4 regions of the Pseudomonas sp. CAM1A genome follow, and region 1 is predicted to be linked to each of the others. Evidence: riboswitches for the same ligand, from Rfam matches in the RefSeq annotation. Region 1 holds a riboswitch; each other region holds the start of a gene.
What was found. A riboswitch is a leader RNA that binds a small molecule or an ion and turns the genes downstream of it on or off. The one in region 1 is predicted to bind cobalamin.
Positions count from the first base shown of each region.

Region 1 (4,187 bases):
GGTAAGCGGTCTGCTGGTTGCGGTTGTAGTCCACGCCGAACGCCCAGTCGCTGGCCAGGCCGAACAGCTGGCCCTGGTGGGTCAGCTCGATGCGGTTGCCGTTGACCTCCTGGTCGTGGCGCTGGCGGTAGCCGCCGGAGCGGGCGATGGCGGTGTTGCCGGGGTTGTAGCGGTACACCTCGAGGTTGCGGTAATCGCGCTGGCCGTTGTAGTGGTAGAAGGTGTTGCGCAACTGGTTGCTGTCGTCGATGCGGTAGTCGGTGATCGAGCGCAGCCAACGGGTGCGCTGCTCGTAGCGGCCGTCCTCGACGTTGTAGTTGTCAAAGCGCTTATGCTTGTCGATGTGCAGGGTGCCGCTGGCCGGTTGCAGCACCGGCGCGCCCCAGTAGGGGCTGTCTTCCTGCTCTTCGAGGTACTCGATGGCCAGGGTGTGCGACAGCTGGTCGTTGATGTCGCTGAGCAGCGAGAAGGCCAGGTTGCCGGCCCCGTTCTCCTGGCGGTCGATGTAGCCATTGGTGCTGGTGCGGCTGTAGTCGAGCCGCGCATAGTGGCGCGGCCCGTCGCCGCTGTTGAGCGCCTTGTTGAAGCCGACCGAGGTTTCCATCGTGTCGTAGCGACCATAGCTGACACGGCCTTCGAAGGTATCCTCGTCGCGGTTGGCCAGCTTGGTGATCATGTTCAGGCTGCCGCCGACGGCGCCGCTGCCGTTGAGGAAAGACGACGGCCCGCCGAGCAGTTCGACGCGGTCGTAGATCCACGCCCCGACCGGGCGCCCGGCGGCGCCGTACTGCAGGTTGATGCCGTTGAACAGCTGGCTGACCTGGGCGCCGTTGAAGCCGCGATACGACACATAGCCACCCCAGCCGGGTGGTGCCGAGGCGTTGACTCCCGGCAGGGCGTTGGCGGCGTCCTGGAAATTGCGCGCGCCGATGCGCTGCATGGTCTTGCGGTCGGCGACGCTGACCGAGGCGGGGTTCTCGCGGGCGCTGAGGTTCAGGCGCGAGCCGCTTTCGATGGGCCGGTCGAGGTCGAGGCTGGTCGCCTCCTTGGGTTGCTCGGCCGTGGCCGTGACGTTGCTGGCGGGCAGGGTGAGGGTGTCATCCTGCGCCCAGGCGCAGGTTGCGCTGCCAACGAGCAGCGCCAGAGTGGTCATGCGGAACATGCAAGGCTTCCTGGCTGAAATCGGTGAGCGCACGCCCGCTGCCGATCAGGCAGCACGAGGGCGTGGCGATGTCAGAGCGAGAGAAGCGAAGCGGGGGAGGCGCGGGGATTGACCAGTGGCCAGCGCTGCTTGGGCAGGCGCGGCGCGGGTTGTCTGGGTAAGGGTTTGCTCGACTCCCCGGCGAGCAGGGCCAGCAAGCCGAAGAACACCGCCAGCAGGATGGCGCTGAACAGGCTGGCGATCACGCAGTCGCCGCTCGCGGGCAGCACCGGGTCGGTGATGTCCTGGTCGCCCTTGAACACGCCGCTGCTGTCGGCCGCGCACCAGGCGGCGTCGTCCAGGCCGGCCAGGCGCAGCCCGGCCATCTGCCCATGGCCCATGGCGCACAGCAACGAGCCGAACAGGATGCTGAAATACAGCACCCAGGCGACTTGCGATCGTGTGTGGCGGGCCAGCTTCATCGGCAAAGCTCGAAGGGAATGGGAATAGTTTAGGCGTGCGGATTCTACAACTTTTGACACATCTGCCTAGAGTGAACGGCCGATAAAAAACATTCGAAACGATTCACCCGCCTCGCTTGACGCCCATTGGCCCCAGGTGTTCAGATGCCGACCGATTTCAGGTGCCCCATGCCGCCGCGTATGGGGTGAAACGGGAAACCGGTACGCGCTTCGCGCCAGTCCGGTGCTGCCCCCGCAACGGTATGCAAGTGATGCCTTCGACAGACCACTGTGGCCCGCGGGTCATGGGAAGGTGAAGGCATCTTGTCTTGCGAGCCCGGAGACCGGCCTGGAATGTTGTAGGCAAACTCCTGCGGTGGGCGGGCATGGGCCGGTATTGGCGTGTGCGCGATCCGTGCTCCTGCGTGCTTCTGCGAAAGTCACTTTCGAGAAGAGCATGATTGCTGTGATTCACTCCCAACGTTGTTTCCCCACGGCCCGGACCCTGTTCCTGGGCTGTCTGGCCAGTCCCCTGGCACTGGCCGAAAACACCCCCCTGATCCTCGACCAGCAGATCGTTGCCGCGCCGTCGGTAGAGTCGACCACGGTCGCCGCCATGGCCCAGTACGGCAGCAAGGTCGAGATCGTCAGCCGCGAGCAGATCGAGCGCGCCGGCCCCGGCGCCGACATCACCCGGGTGATGCAGATGTTCATCCCCGGCTTCTACGTCGCGCCGAAGAACGGACCGTTCGACTACGGCAGCTACTCGCTGCTCGGCGGGCGCAACGACGACACATTGATCCTGCTCGACGGTGTACGCCTGAACAACCGCCTGTACGGCGGCCTGTACCTGGACACCCTGCCGGCCAACGCGGTGGAGCGCATCGAGGTGCTCAAGGGCGGCCAGAGCCTGTTGTTTGGCACCCAGGCCGTGGCGGGGGTGATCAACATCGTCACCCGTAGCCCGCAACGCCGTCAGGCTTCAGGTGAGGTCAACCTGGGCCTGGACAGCTTCGCCGGCAGCAGCAAGGACGCCCGCGTCGAGCGAATCTTCAGCAATGGCTTCGGCGACCTGGGCCTGCTGACCTATGTCAGCCACAACGTCTCCGACGGTTACCAGCCGTTTCGCAACCGCGACTACAGCGGCAACGTCAGCGACAAGAAACGCGGCTACGAGGTGACCACCTTCGGCGGCAAGGCGATCCAGGCCTTTGGCGACGATGCGCGGCTGGAGCTGTTCTACCAGTACACCGACGCCAACCTCGATTTCGCCCGACCGGTGAACAATTACAAGACCACCAATGATCGCGTGCAGCAGATCGCCACGGCCACCTTCGAACAGCGCGTCAGCGAGCGCCTGAGCTACTTCGTCAAGGGCCACGTCAACGACTGGGACACCCGCTACACCCGCATCAACAACCGCGCCGACGGCAGCCGCGACGTGGTCAACCACAACGACTACTGGGGCTTCACCGATTGGGGCGTGCAGGCCGAGGGCAAGGCCGAGCTCGACGGCGGCCACGTGCTGGTGTTCGGTTCCGACAACCAGTGGTTCAAGGGCCAGGACGACGTGTTGGTGATCGATGACAACAAGGCCCAGGCCAATGCGTTGTACGCCCAACTGCGACCCAGGATCGAGGCCTTGCCCAACTGGCACCCTAGCCTCGGCCTGCGCCATGAGGCCATGAGCGGCGGCGACAGCGCCACCGTCGGCATGCTCACCTCGCTGTACGACCTGAACGACAACTGGCAACTGCGCGGCCAGTATGGCAGCGCCTACAAGTTGCCAAACGCCGAGCAGTTGTTCGTCAACGAGCCCGGCGACGAGATCGGCAACCGTGACCTCAAACCCGAGAAGAGCCGCAATGCCGAGCTTGGCCTGGACTACCACGGTCTGCCGCTGGGGCGTGAATTCAACGCCAGCGTCACCGTGTTCCGACGCAAGATCACCGACTTGATCACCCTGGACGGCAGCCAATGGGTCAACGGCCAGGGGCAGGTGCAGATGCGTGGTTTCGAGGCCGATGCGCGTATCCAGCTCGACGACCAATGGAGCCTGCAGGCCGACATGACCCGCAACCTCACCGAGTCGCGCACCGGGGCAACGATCAACGACGTGCCGAGTTTCTTCGCCCGTTCGCGGCTCGGCTACGAATCGGCGGACCGCATGTGGGGGGCCGGGGGCGCCATTCGCTACATACGCGACGTGGTCAGCTCCAAAGGCGTCGACTACGGCCATTACTCGGTGGTCGACGCCGATGCCTACCGCTACCTGGACGGCGCCCGCCAGCACCGGCTGAGCCTGCTGGTGGAGAACCTGTTCGACCGTGACTATGTCACCAGTCGGGCGAGCAACGTCGACAACCTCGGGCGGCCGTTCACCAGCGAACTGCGCTACACCTACACCTTCTGAGGGGCGTGAGCATGGACTACCAGCGCGTGTTGTTCGTCGGCCCCGGCCTGGGTGCCGGCTCGGCGGCCGAAGCTTTCGGCGCCGAGATTCGCGACCTGCGTGGCCGCGAGGCGGGCCGGGATATCATCGACACCCTGGAGGGGTTCGACGGGCTCTGGGCGGTGATCCGCGA
Region 1 is NZ_JBFNXP010000010.1:183,171-187,357, reverse strand. It holds gene ABZO33_RS21790 (TonB-dependent receptor) at 1-1,162, opposite strand, end outside; gene ABZO33_RS21785 (DUF2946 family protein) at 1,234-1,623, opposite strand; cobalamin riboswitch at 1,766-1,970, shown strand; gene ABZO33_RS21780 (TonB-dependent receptor plug domain-containing protein) at 2,060-4,015, shown strand; gene ABZO33_RS21775 ((2Fe-2S) ferredoxin domain-containing protein) at 4,027-4,187, shown strand, end outside.

Region 2 (4,187 bases), on a different contig from region 1:
CCCATCGTCGATGCGCGCCGCGCACCAGCCGAAGCGCTCGAAACGTTCGTTGCGATAGCCCCACATGGCATCCAGGGTATTGCTCAGGCGGTACAGCACCACCCCCGGCGCTCCGGCCACGACGAACCAGAACAGCGCAGCGAATACCGCGTCGCTGCCGTTCTCCAGCACCGACTCGGTGGCCGCCCGGGCCACAGCAGGCTCGTCCAGCTCGCGGGTTTCGCGGCTAACCAGGTAACCGACGCGCCGCCGCGCTTCCTCCAGGTCGCCCTGGCGCAGTGCCTGGGCCACCGGCAGCACATGTTCGCCCAGGCTGCGCAGACCCAGCGCGCAGTACAGCGCCAGCACGTCCACCAGCCAGCCGATAGCGGGCAACCAGGAAAGGATCAACGCCAGCAAGGTCAGCGGCACCACCGCCAGGAACCAGGCCGTGACACCGTGGCTGCGCCAGCCCCGGCCACCGGCGTTGAAGCGTTGCTCCAGGCGCGAGGCGAAGTTGCCGAAGCCCACCAGCGGATGACGCCGGCGCGGCTCGCCCAGCAGCGCATCCAGGGCCACGCCGGCCACGGTCAGCAAGGCCACGCTCATGGGCGCTCTCCCCAATGGTTTTCGTACAGCATTTCGCTTAAGGGCCGTTGCTCGGCCCAGTCCTCCAATACCAGCATCGGCGCCGGATAGAACTCGGTCACCGGCCCCAGGCACAGCACCGCCATGGGCTTGGCGCCTGCGGGCATGCCCAGCAGCTCGGCCAGAGCCTGCGGCTCGAACAGCGACACCCAGCCCATGCCCAGCCCTTCGGCCCGCGCCGCCAGCCACAGGTTCTGGATGGCGCAGGCCAGCGAAGCCAGGTCCATCTCCGGCAGGGTGCGGCGGCCGAAGACATGCGCCTCGCGCTTGTCCATCAACGCAGCCACCAGCACCTCGGCGCAGTCGTTGATGCCTTCGACCTTGAGCTTCATGAACTCATCGGAACGCTCGCCCAGGGCTTCGGCGGTGCGCACCCGCTCCTCCTCCACCAAAGCCTGGATACGTTCGCGCAAATCACGTTGGCTGATTCGAATGAAGCGCCAGGGCTGCATCAGGCCCACGCTGGGCGCCTGGTGAGCGGCGGCGAGCAGACGCCCCAGCAATTCGGGGGCCACCTCGCCGCCGGCGAAATGGCGCATGTCGCGACGTTCGCCGATGGCCCGGTAGATCGCCGCGCGCTCGACGGCGCTGTACGCGTGTTCGCTCATGGTCGCAACAGCGCCGCCGCCGCGTCGGGGTTGGAGGGGAAATAGAAGTGCACGTAGGAAGCGGTCAGCCGCCCCAGGCGATAGACCGCCTCGTTGCCGCGTCCACCGTTGGGGCTCAGGCCCCGGGCAATCGGTTCCAGCTCGGTGCTGGTCAGCGAATGGTGATAGGTGTGGCCGCGCAGGGTACCTTCGGGCAACTCGACGACCTGCAGGGCCAGGGCTGCCAGGCGTTTCTGCATGGTCGCCTCGCCCGGCAGCAGGCCTGCCAGCGGCGCACGCACACCGGCCACATCGGTCAGTGCGTCGAGCAGGTAGAGCATGCCGCCGCACTCGGCCAGCAGCGGCTTGCCGGCGCCATGATGGGCGCGGATCGCCTCCAGCATCGGCGCGTTGGCGGCCAGGGCCTGATGGTGCAGCTCCGGGTAGCCGCCTGGCAGGTACAGGCTGTCTACATCAGGCAGTTCCCGATCATGCAACGGCGAGAAGAATTCGAGCTGCGCGCCGAGGCTGCGCAGCAGATCCAGGTTGGCCCCATAGGTAAAGGCGAAGGCTTCATCGCGGGCCACGCCGATGCGCACGCCGGCCAGCGGCGTGGTCACGCTCACCGGCTCGGGCCGTGCAAAACTGACCAGTGGCGGCAATGCGGCATCGCAGCTGGCAGCCAGCGCTTCGGCCGCGGCATCCAGGCGCGCATCCAGGTCGTTCAGTTCACTGGCCTGGACCAGGCCGAGGTGACGGCTGGGCAGCTCGATGCCACGCTCGCGGGACAACCCGCCATACCAGCGCAGGCCTTCGGTGAGGCTGCCTTCGAGCAACTGTGCGTGGCGCAGGCTGCCAACCCGGTTGGCCAGCACCCCGGCGAACGGCAGGTCGGGCTGATAACGCGCCAGGCCCAGGGCCAGGGCGCCGAAGGTCTGGGCCATGGCCGTGCCATCGATCACCGCCAGCACCGGCACGCCGAAATGGCGGGCCAGATCGGCGCTCGACGGCGTGCCGTCGAACAGCCCCATCACCCCTTCGATCAGGATCAGGTCGGCCTCGCCCGCCGCCTCCCACAACAGGCGACGACTCTCTTCGGCACCGATCATCCACAGGTCAAGCTGGTAGACCGGCGCGCCGCTGGCGCGTTCGAGGATCATCGGGTCGAGAAAGTCAGGCCCGCACTTGAACACCCGCACCTTGCGCCCACGGTTGCGGTGCAGGCGGGCCAGGGCGGCGGTGACCGTGGTCTTGCCCTGGCCCGAGGCCGGGGCCGCGATCAGCACGGCGGGACACTGGCGCGAATCACTCACAATTCGACGCCCTTCTGCGCGCGGATACCGGCCTGGAAGGCGTGCTTGAGCATGCCCATCTCGGTGACGGTGTCGGCCAGTTCGATCATTTCCGGTTTTGCCGCTCGCCCGGTGACGATCACATGCTGCATCGGCGGACGAGCCTGGATGTCCGAGAGCACCTGGTCGAGGTCCAGGTAGCCGTGCTTGAGCGCGATGTTCAGCTCATCGAGCACGACGAACTGGATCGACGGATCCTGCAGCAACTGGCGTGATACCGCCCACGCGGCCTCGGCGGCGGCGATGTCGCGCTGACGGTCCTGGGTCTCCCAGGTGAAGCCCTCGCCCATCACGTGATAGCGCACCTGCTCGGGGAAACGACGGAAGAACAGCTCTTCGCCGGTGCTGTTGCGGCCCTTGATGAACTGCACCACGCCGCATTGCATGCCATGGCCCAGGGCGCGGGCGAGCATACCGAAGGCCGAACTGCTCTTGCCCTTGCCATTGCCAGTCAGTACCAGCAGCAGGCCGCATTCGTTGGGGGAATTGGCGATGCGCTCATCGATGATCGCCTTCTTGCGCAGCATGCGCGCCAGGTGACGTTCGTCGCGTTCGGTGGATTCGCTCATCAGGGGTCTCCGCAGACTGTCGCGGCGGCGACAGATAAAAGGCAGGCAGACGAGGAGCGCGCAGGAGGCGTGGCAACGGCCACATCGCACCGCGCATCACCCTCCGTGATGCCGTTGGCAGTGACAGGCCGGTCTCCGGGCTCGTGAGCGGGACATCCCCGGACGACGCGCCTTCCCGGATACCTGTACCCAGTGGCCCTGCGCCGTCTTCGACTCACCTACCGTTGCGGGGGCAGCGCCGGACTCGCGCCTGCTGGCGCCCACCGGCTTCCCAGTTTCACCCTGCCGAACCGCGGTTCGCCGGGCACCTGAAACACGCCGCGAAGGTTAGAGGGTTGCACCGGGAGCGTCAATCGAACGAGGGCCGATCTGGCCTGGATCAATGGCCGATCCGCCAGCTTGTGCCACACTCAAAGCAGTGATATCACATAGCCACTATCTGACTGACCTCGATCACAATGACAAGGAGCGCAGCATGCAAGGCCTGATCATCAACAACCCGAGCCTGGAGTTCCTGCGTCCCGCCCTGGAACGCTGGGTCGACTGCATCGACCGCTTCAACCAGTTTCAAGGTGACAACGAAGCGCCCTACTGGCACGGCGCCGCAGCCAACACCGGGATGCTCGCGGCTGCGGCCTGGCAGGCTGAGCTGGTTGCGCTGGAGCAGTACACCAGTAAAAAACAGCGCGACGAAGGCGAGCGCGAGGCCCGTGGCGACCTGGCCATCAGCAGCGCAGAGGAGTCGATCCACCTGCATACCCGTCAGCGCTGGCCGCGTATCGCCCGCCTCGACCTGGCGCCGACCCTGCAGGAAGCCGCCAGCCAGGCCAAGGCGATCGCCTACGCCAGCCAGCTCAAAGCCGGGGCGCTGTTCGTCACCCCGTGGAAGGCCGGTCAGCACGCCAGCCCCGAGGAACTGCAGGACCTGGTCGACGACCTGCAGAAACACACCGCCTGCGCGATCGCCTGGTACTTTCCCTATGCCTATCGCAAGCTGCACAACGAACTGGGGCAGTATTTCCCCGGCGTGGCGCTGCTGCTCAAGCAGGCCT
Region 2 is NZ_JBFNXP010000005.1:195,098-199,284, forward strand. It holds gene cbiB (adenosylcobinamide-phosphate synthase CbiB) at 1-588, opposite strand, end outside; gene bluB (5,6-dimethylbenzimidazole synthase) at 585-1,235, opposite strand; gene ABZO33_RS15190 (cobyrinate a,c-diamide synthase) at 1,232-2,527, opposite strand; gene cobO (cob(I)yrinic acid a,c-diamide adenosyltransferase) at 2,524-3,135, opposite strand; cobalamin riboswitch at 3,244-3,462, opposite strand; gene ABZO33_RS15200 (hypothetical protein) at 3,611-4,187, shown strand, end outside.
Region 2: linked by a shared signal. The riboswitch ahead of cobO (cob(I)yrinic acid a,c-diamide adenosyltransferase) and the one ahead of ABZO33_RS21780 (TonB-dependent receptor plug domain-containing protein) in region 1 are both predicted to bind cobalamin.

Region 3 (4,187 bases), on a different contig from region 1:
GATCAATGATCTACGTTCTTGAGCCTGAGTGCGCAACGCCTGCCTCAGAAGCTGTAGTCCACCGTGGCGAAATACGAGCGCGGCGCGCCCAGCAGCCACTGTTCGCCGCTGTAGCTCGACTGGGCATACGCGCGATCGAACAGGTTGTTCACCTGCAGGCCCAGGCGCACGTCGGGCAGCACCTGCCAGCCGATGTTGGCATCGACCACGGTGTAGCCCGGCACGCGCTGGTCATTGGCGGCGCTGGAATAGCGGGCGTCTACGTAGCGCAGGCCGATACCGGTGTCGACGCTTTGCCCGAAGCCTTTGCTCAGCCACAGGTTGGCGGTCCGACGTGGGACGTCCTGCGGGTGGTTGCCAGACCGGTCGTAGGAAACGCCTCGGCTGAGTTGAGTGAAATCATCGTACTTGGCGCGCACCAAGGCTGCATTGCCCGACAGCTGCCATTGGTTGCCCAGAGCCAGCTCCAGGCTTGCCTCCAGGCCGTCGGAGGTCTGTTGGCCTGCCTGCTGGCTGCGCTTGGAGACCACGTCGTACACCGGCAGCTTCTTCTTGACGATGTGGTAGGCCGCCACCGTCCATTCACCGCGTCCGTCCCAGAACCGTTGCTTGAGGCCGAACTCGGTCTGCTTGGCTTCGGTCAGTTCAAGGCGTTGCTCCGGGCGCAAGGTCAGCAGGTCACCGACACCATCCTCGCTGGTGGAGTATTGGCCGTACACGGACAGGTCGTCAGTCAGCGCGTACACCAGGCCGGCGCGCCAGTTGCCGCCACGCAGGCTCTGGTCTTCGCGAGTGTCCTTCACCAGGTCGTTGCGGTCGATGTGGTTCTGGTCGCGGCGTATGCCCGTGACCAGCGACAGGCGTTCGGTAAGTTGCGTGCGGTTTTCGGCGAACAGCGAGAAGGTGCTGGTTTTCGACAGCGTCTGCGGGCGCGTCGGATCGGCACTGTGGAACCCGCCGGGGGCCGGCCGCCAAGGGTCGAGCGGGTCGGTGTAGCCATCTTCGTAGGGCGAGTTGCTGTCGATGTTGAAGCGGATCTTGTTGTACTCGGCGCCCACCACGGTCTTGCTGGCCAGGCCGAACAGCGAGTGATCGAAGGTGAAGCTCTGGCGGTCGCCGATCTGCTCCTGGTTGTGCTTGATCTCCAGGAAACTGCCGCGTTGGATCACACCGGCATCCCAGGCGTATTCCTCGGCATTGCGCCAGTGGCGACGGCTCTTGATGTAGTACAGCTGGTTGCTGGCGCTGATGCTGTCGCTGATGTTCCAGTCGCTGGTCAGCCGTGTCCACTCATCGTGGTAGCGCTGCTGGTCATTGCTGACGTTGTAGTTCTTGTTGCGCACGCTGCTGCGCAGATGGCCGTCGATCAGCGGCGTGCCGTAGTAGTTGGCAGGTTGCGCGTCGCCACGTTCGTGGGACAGGGTGAAGCTCAGGTCGTCACTGGCATCGAAGCGCAGCGCGCCGGAGAACGCCAGGCTGCGCGAATCGGTGCGGTCGACCCAGCCGTTGCCTGCCTGTTGGTTCAGGGTGGCGCGGTAGCTCAGGCGCTCGCTCAGGCTGCCGCCGCTGTCCAGCCCCAGTTGCTGGCGGTCCCAGGAGCCATAGCCCAGGCGCAGGTGATTGCGGATATCACCGCTGAAGGGCTTTTTCGGAATCACGTTGACCGTTGCCCCGGTGGCGCCTTCGCCATACAGCACCGAGGCAGGCCCACGGATCACATCGATACGCTCGACCATCCAGGGGTCGACCGGGTAGGTGAGGGTGCCGGCGCCGGCGTACAGGCGCGCCCCGTCGAACAGGGTCATCACCGAACTCTGGCCGGTGAAACCGCGCGCCGACAAGCCGGTACCGCCATCGCCAGGGGTACCGATGAAGGTGATGCCCGGCGAGCGGGTCACGGCATCCTGCACCGTGGTGTTGTTGCGTTGCTGGATCTGCGCGGCGGTGATGCTGCTGGTGCTCGCCGGGGTTTCCAGGGCACTGAGGTTCAGGCGCGAACCGGCCTGGGTGGGGGTGGCCAGGTCGACGGCCTGCGGGTCGCGGCTATCGGTGATCGCCGTGGACGGCAGGGTGAGCGCAGGGCTGGGCTGCTCGTCGGCCAGCGCCGGCAGGGACACGGCCAGGCAGGCCGCCAGGGTGTGAAGCTTGTTGATACGGGACATGTCGTTCCACTGCTGCAGGAAAGAATGGATCCCGGTGGAAAACACGCAACGGCGAAGCGCGCGCAGGCGCGCACGCGAATACCGGCCTGCGCCCGCCCACCGCGGGTTGCCAAGTGAAGCCTCAGGCCGGTCTCCGGGCTTGCGAGGGGCATGAAACCTTCACCTTCCCATGCGTGTGCACAGTGGTCTGTCGAAGGGTTCGCTCGCTTACCGTTGCGGGGGCAGCGCCGGACTTGTCGTGGTAGCGACTCACCGGCTTCCCGTTTCACCTTGCGCGCGGCGGCGCAGGGCACCTGAAACTGGCGCGCATCTGACCACCGAACGGGCAGGGAGTCAATCGTCTGGATGGGCGGGCTGATTGTGGCTGAATCGCGGTTCAGAGCGGTTGCCGTCAGGCAGGTAATGTCTGCGGGCAGGCCCCGTGCATTGGCGCAGGCCGCGCAGGGCGCTACCATCGGCAGCCAGCCTCCTTATCCAACACCAACAAGCCAAGGACGCGTATGACCGAGCAAGCCCTGTCCCTGCAACAACTCGCCGCCCCCGAAGGCATCTGCTACGGCTGCGGCTGTTCCCACCCCAGCGGCCTGCATGTGCAGAGCCACTGGGACGCCGACGGCGTCCACCTGTGGTGCCGGCATACCCCCGATCCGACCTTCACCGGCTGGCCCGGCCTGGTCTACGGTGGTTTGCTGGCCATGCTGGTCGACTGCCATTCCAACTGGACTGCCATGGCCTGCCACTACCGTGCCGAAGGCCGCGAACCTGGCAGCCTGCCGCGCATCGACTGCGTCACCGGCCAGCTTGGCTTGACCTACCTCAAGCCCACGCCCATGGGCGTCGAGCTGCTGCTCAAGGCCCGGGTCGAGGGTGAGCTGGGGCGCAAGACACGGGTGATCTGCGAAGTCTGGGCCGGGGATGTACTGACCGTCACCGCCGATTCGGTGTTCGTGCGGGTCGATACCGAAAAGCTCAAGCGGCTGGCCCATGGCGACGCCTGAACCTTGCGTCGGCAGGGAGTGGCTGGCATTGTCGAATGTGACCCGGCTGCCCGACAGGATGTTGCCATGCCCTACCAGATTCGCCCGGCCCGTGACGAAGACTGCGTGGCCCTGAGCCTCGTCGGCCAAGCGACCTTCGCCCTGGCCAGCCCGCCCGATAGCGCGGTCAGCGCCCAGCAGCACTACATCGCCCAGCATCTCCAGCCTGAACATTTCCGGGCGCACCTGGAGCACGCGCACAAGCGGTTGCTGGTGGTCGAACGGGATGGCCAGGTGCTGGGCTACAGCATGCTCGATCTGGCGCCCGGCGAGCTGGGTATTGCCGAAGCCGATCAACTGGCGGAAATCTCCCGCTGCTATGTACTGCCTTGCGTTCATGGCACGGGCGCCGGCCAACTATTGCTCTCCATGACCCTCGCCCAGGTTGATGGCCAGGCGCGGCTTACCGTCAATGAACTGAACGCCCGAGCGATCCGTTTCTATCAGCGCAACGGCTTTCGCAAGGTGGGAGAGGCGATCTTCCCTTGCGGTGACGAGCGACACCGTGACTGGGTGATGATCAGGGTACCTGCGGGCTGCTAGAAGGCTTGCCTTGGCCATCGGGCGAGGAAAGGAACGCCACGTTTCAGGGGATCGCTGACAGGCCCTACATCAAATGCAGACGGACCTCATGCAGACTGTGGACCAGTCCTCTTCTGCTGTGTGCGTGCTGGAAATAGTCTTACGCCGCTTTCGCGACAGTCTGACATCTGAGCTCTCGTTTTCCTTGTGCAGTACCAGCACTGACCCGCTGCCGTGGTCATTGACGATGAGCAACAGCTATTTCCCGCAGGATCCCGTGCCAAGTTCTACCCGGCACAGGATCGCGAGCACAGCCCAGGAGCTTTCCATGCATGTCCGTTTCAACCGCAAGACCTTGCCGCTGGTCGGCCTGCTCATGATGGTGGGCGGTTGTACCACCGTGGTGGTGCCCACCGAACAGATCGAACTTACCCGTAGCGCCATCAACCGTGCCGTGGCCGCTGAT
Region 3 is NZ_JBFNXP010000006.1:23,589-27,775, reverse strand. It holds gene ABZO33_RS15610 (TonB-dependent receptor) at 45-2,162, opposite strand; cobalamin riboswitch at 2,269-2,474, opposite strand; gene ABZO33_RS15605 (PaaI family thioesterase) at 2,663-3,160, shown strand; gene ABZO33_RS15600 (N-acetyltransferase family protein) at 3,227-3,742, shown strand; gene ABZO33_RS15595 (DUF4398 domain-containing protein) at 4,050-4,187, shown strand, end outside.
Region 3: linked by a shared signal. The riboswitch ahead of ABZO33_RS15610 (TonB-dependent receptor) and the one ahead of ABZO33_RS21780 (TonB-dependent receptor plug domain-containing protein) in region 1 are both predicted to bind cobalamin.

Region 4 (4,187 bases), on a different contig from region 1:
CGCCATGCAGCGACACCAGGATCACCTTGGCATGGCGCAGCACCTGGTCGACATACAGGTCGACCGAGGCGTGGTTCTGCACCTGCATCGGGTTGGCCAGGCGCACGCTGGGGAAATCCGCCGGCAACTGCTCGGCGGTTTCGGCAAGCAGCGCCAGGTGTGAGTCACCGCTGCAGAGGATCACCAGTTCGGCGGGGGTCTGGCCGAGGTCGGCGATGCTGTCGTCCGGCACAAAGCCGCCGGGCTGGGTCCGCAGCAGGTGCATGGGTCAGGCGCCCAGGGCCTGGCGCAGGCGCGCTTCCAGCTGGGCCGCGTCCAGGTCCTGGCCGATCAGCACCAGGCGCGTGATCCGTGGCTCCTCGCTGCGCCATGCACGGTCGAAATGCTTGTCGAAGCGGGTACCCACACCCTGGATCAGCAGGCGCATCGGCTTGCCGGGAATGGCGGCGAAGCCCTTGGCGCGCAGGATGCCGAACTCGGTGACCAGTTGCGTCAAGGCATCGAGCAGCAGGCTTTCGTCGGCCTCGGGCAGGTCGATGGAGATCGAATCGAAGGCGTCGTGGTCATGGTCGTCATGGTCATCGCCGTCGTGATGCGAGTCGTGATGGGTGCGGCGGCCGTCGATGTGCGCCTCGGACTCGGCGCCCACACCCAGCAGCACCTCCAGCGGCAGGCGACCACTGCTGGCCTCGATCACCTTGACCGCCGGCGGCAGCTCCTCGGCGACTTCGGCACGGACCTTGGTCAGGCCCTCGGCATCGATCAGGTCGGCCTTGTTCAGTACCACCAGGTCGGCGCTGGCCAGCTGGTCGGCGAACAGTTCGTGCAGCGGCGACTCATGATCGAGGTTGGGATCAAGCTTGCGCTGGGCATCGACCTGGTCCGGGTAGGCGGCAAAGGTGCCGGCGGCCACGGCCGGGCTGTCGACCACGGTGATCACCGCATCGACCGTGCAGGCGTTGCGGATCTCCGGCCACTGGAAGGCCTGCACCAGCGGTTTGGGCAGGGCCAGGCCGCTGGTTTCAATAAGGATATGGTCAAGATCGCCGCGGCGCGCCACCAGCTCGCGCATTACCGGGAAGAACTCCTCCTGCACGGTGCAGCACAGGCAGCCGTTGGCCAACTCGTAGACGCGGCCGTTGGCCTCTTCCTCGGAGCAGCCGATGCTGCACTGCTTGAGGATCTCGCCATCGATGCCCAGCTCGCCGAACTCGTTGACGATCACCGCGATGCGGCGGCCCTGGGCGTTGTCGAGCATGTGGCGCAGCAAGGTGGTCTTGCCCGAGCCGAGGAAGCCGGTAACGATGGTGACGGGAAGCTTGGCCAGTGTTTTCATGTCGCGATGCCCTTGGCAGCAATGGCGCGGGCATGCAGGACGACAGCCACGGCCCGTGTCGGCCTGGCTGTTTCGCCACCGGATCACCCCGCCCGGTTGAAAGTCGAAAACGTTGCGAGGCAGGTCTCCTGGCTTGCACCGCCGGCCATCAAAGCCGGTGGGATGGCGCCTTCCCGCGCGTGCGCAGTGGCTGTGCCGAACCCTTCAGTGCCTACAGTTGCGGGGGCAGCCGCGGCTTGTACCGCGTTCCCGTCTTAGCCCGGGACAACGCCCGGGAACCTCGAACCGGCAAGGCTACGCAGTGCCTGCCTGGCGGTCAACCGCCGCGGCGATTGACGCAGGCCCGGCCCCGTGATTTGCTAGCGCATTGCGTTCAGGTGCCCCCAACGGGGGTGAAACGGGAAACCGGTGCGTCGCGCCTCCTTGCAGAGGGCCGACAAGGCCGGTGCTGCCCCCGCAACGGTAAGCGAGAGAAGCGTCCAGACCACTGTGCCCATCGTGCGGCATGGGAAGGTGGCGTTTGATCAATGGAGCCCAGCTCCACCTCGCCAGCCCGGAGACCGGCCTGACATGCTTGCAGAACACCCCGCGGTGGGCGGGCGCTGTCGTATCACCTGGGCCAACCGTGCCCGGGGGCGTCGCGCCTGCCCGTTGCCACAACAAAAGCAGCAGAGGAACGCGTCATGCCCATCACCCACGCCAAACCCAGTATCGCCACCCCCGTGAGCCTCAGCCAGCGCCTGATCGTCGCGGTCGGCGCCAGCCTGCTGGGCCTGTGCCTGGTGTACTTCGCCGGTTTCTCGCACATCGAGGCGGTGCACAACGCCGCCCACGACACCCGCCACAGCGCCGCCTTCCCTTGCCACTGAGTACGCCCGCATGATCACGCGCATCGCCCGTACCGCGGGCTTCAGCGGCCTGCTCGCCGCCCTGCTGCTGACCCTGTTGCAAAGCTTCTGGGTCGCCCCGCTGATTCTCCAGGCGGAAACCTATGAAACCGCCGCCCCCGCCGTCGAACAGCATGAGCATGGCGAAGCCGCCGCGCCTCATGAGCACAGTGCCGAGGCCTGGGCACCCGAAGATGGCTGGCAACGGATCCTGTCTACCACAGGCGGCAACCTGGTGGTCGCCGTCGGCTTCGCCCTGATCCTCGCCGCCCTGTACAGCCTGCGTGCCCCGGGCCGTGTGGCCACCGGCGCGCTGTGGGGCCTGGCGGGCTTCGCCGTGTTCTGCCTGGCGCCGACCCTGGGCCTGCCACCGGAACTGCCAGGCACCGCCGCCGCCGACCTTGGCCAGCGCCAGACCTGGTGGATCGGCACCGCCGCCGCCACTGCCGCCGGCCTGGCGTTGCTGGTGTTCGCCCAGCACTGGCTGTTCAAGGTGCTCGGAGTCGCCCTGCTGGTGATCCCGCACCTGATCGGCGCGCCACAGCCAGCGGTTCATGAAAGCCTGGCGCCCGAGGCGCTGGAGACCCAGTTCAAAATCGCTTCGTGGCTGACCAACGCCGCGTTCTGGGTGGCCCTGGGCCTGCTCAGCGCCTGGTTGTTCCGCCGCTCCAGCCAGCACTGATGCGCGACCTTGTGCCCCAGCCGGCGCTGTATGCCGGCTTTGGTTGCCGCCGTGGCTGCCCGGTCGAAACGCTCGCGGTGCTGCTGCGCCAGACCCTGACCAGCCACGCCCTGCCCCTGTCGGCGCTGAAGGCAATCGCCAGCATCGAACCCAAGGCGCGCGAGCCCGGGCTGCTGGCACTGGCCGAGCGGCTCGGGTTGCCGTTCATCTGCTTCGACAGCAGCCACTTGTCGACCTTCGAAGCGCTGCTCAGTCAGCGCTCGACAACGGTGTACGCCCAGACCGGCTGCTGGGGTGTCGCCGAAAGCGCAGCCCTGGCCCTGGCCGGGCGCACAGGTGCCGCGCCGCGCCTGCATGTGCCAAGGCAAGGGCTCGGCGGCGCTACCCTGGCCCTGGCCATCGGCGGATAATCCGCCCCTTTTACCTGCAAGGAACTCCCATGACGGTCTATTTCATCGGCGCCGGCCCCGGCGATCCCGAGCTGATCACGGTCAAGGGTCAGCGCCTGATCCGCCAATGCCCCGTGATCATCTACGCAGGCTCCCTGGTACCGGCTGCGGTGCTCGAGGGGCATCAGGCGCACACGGTGCTCAACAGCGCCGAACTGCATCTGGAGCAGATCATCCAGGCAATGAGTCAGGCTCATGCCAACGGTCAGGATGTAGCCCGCGTGCACAGCGGCGACCCCAGCCTGTATGGCGCCATCGGCGAACAGATCCGCCACCTGCGTGAGCTGGGCATCGACTACCAGATCGTCCCCGGCGTCACCGCCACCGCCGCCAGCGCCGCGCTGCTGGGCTGCGAGCTGACACTGCCCGACGTGGCGCAGACGGTGATCCTCACCCGCTACGGCGACAGCTCGCCAATGCCGGCCGGTGAACAGTTGGCCGACCTGGCCCGCCATGGCAGCACCCTGGCCATCCACCTGGGTGTGCGCCACCTGGAGCGTATCGTCGAGCAGTTGCTGCCACACTATGGCGCCGACTGCCCCATCGCCGTGGTCCATCGCGCCACCTGGCCCGACCAGGACTGGGTCAAGGGCACCCTGGCGGATATCGCCGAGCGTGTCGCCGCCAAGGGTTTCCGGCGTACCGCGCTGATCCTGGTCGGGCATGTTCTGGGCGATGCCCCCTTCGCCGACTCGGCGCTATACCGCGCCGGCCATGCCCACCTCTATCGCCCCGGCTCGTGAAGCGATTGCCGAGCGGGCGACGGCGGCGCACACTGGGCTTTCCAACTGGATGGAAGCCCTGACCATGCTCGACCTGCGCCCCAACTGCGA
Region 4 is NZ_JBFNXP010000013.1:19,759-23,945, forward strand. It holds gene cobN (cobaltochelatase subunit CobN) at 1-265, opposite strand, end outside; gene cobW (cobalamin biosynthesis protein CobW) at 269-1,336, opposite strand; cobalamin riboswitch at 1,437-1,634, opposite strand; cobalamin riboswitch at 1,695-1,920, shown strand; gene ABZO33_RS23320 (CbtB domain-containing protein) at 2,020-2,205, shown strand; gene ABZO33_RS23325 (CbtA family protein) at 2,216-2,905, shown strand; gene ABZO33_RS23330 (cobalamin biosynthesis protein) at 2,905-3,315, shown strand; gene cobM (precorrin-4 C(11)-methyltransferase) at 3,345-4,097, shown strand; gene ABZO33_RS23340 (DUF1272 domain-containing protein) at 4,162-4,187, shown strand, end outside.
Region 4: linked by a shared signal. The riboswitch ahead of ABZO33_RS23320 (CbtB domain-containing protein) and the one ahead of ABZO33_RS21780 (TonB-dependent receptor plug domain-containing protein) in region 1 are both predicted to bind cobalamin.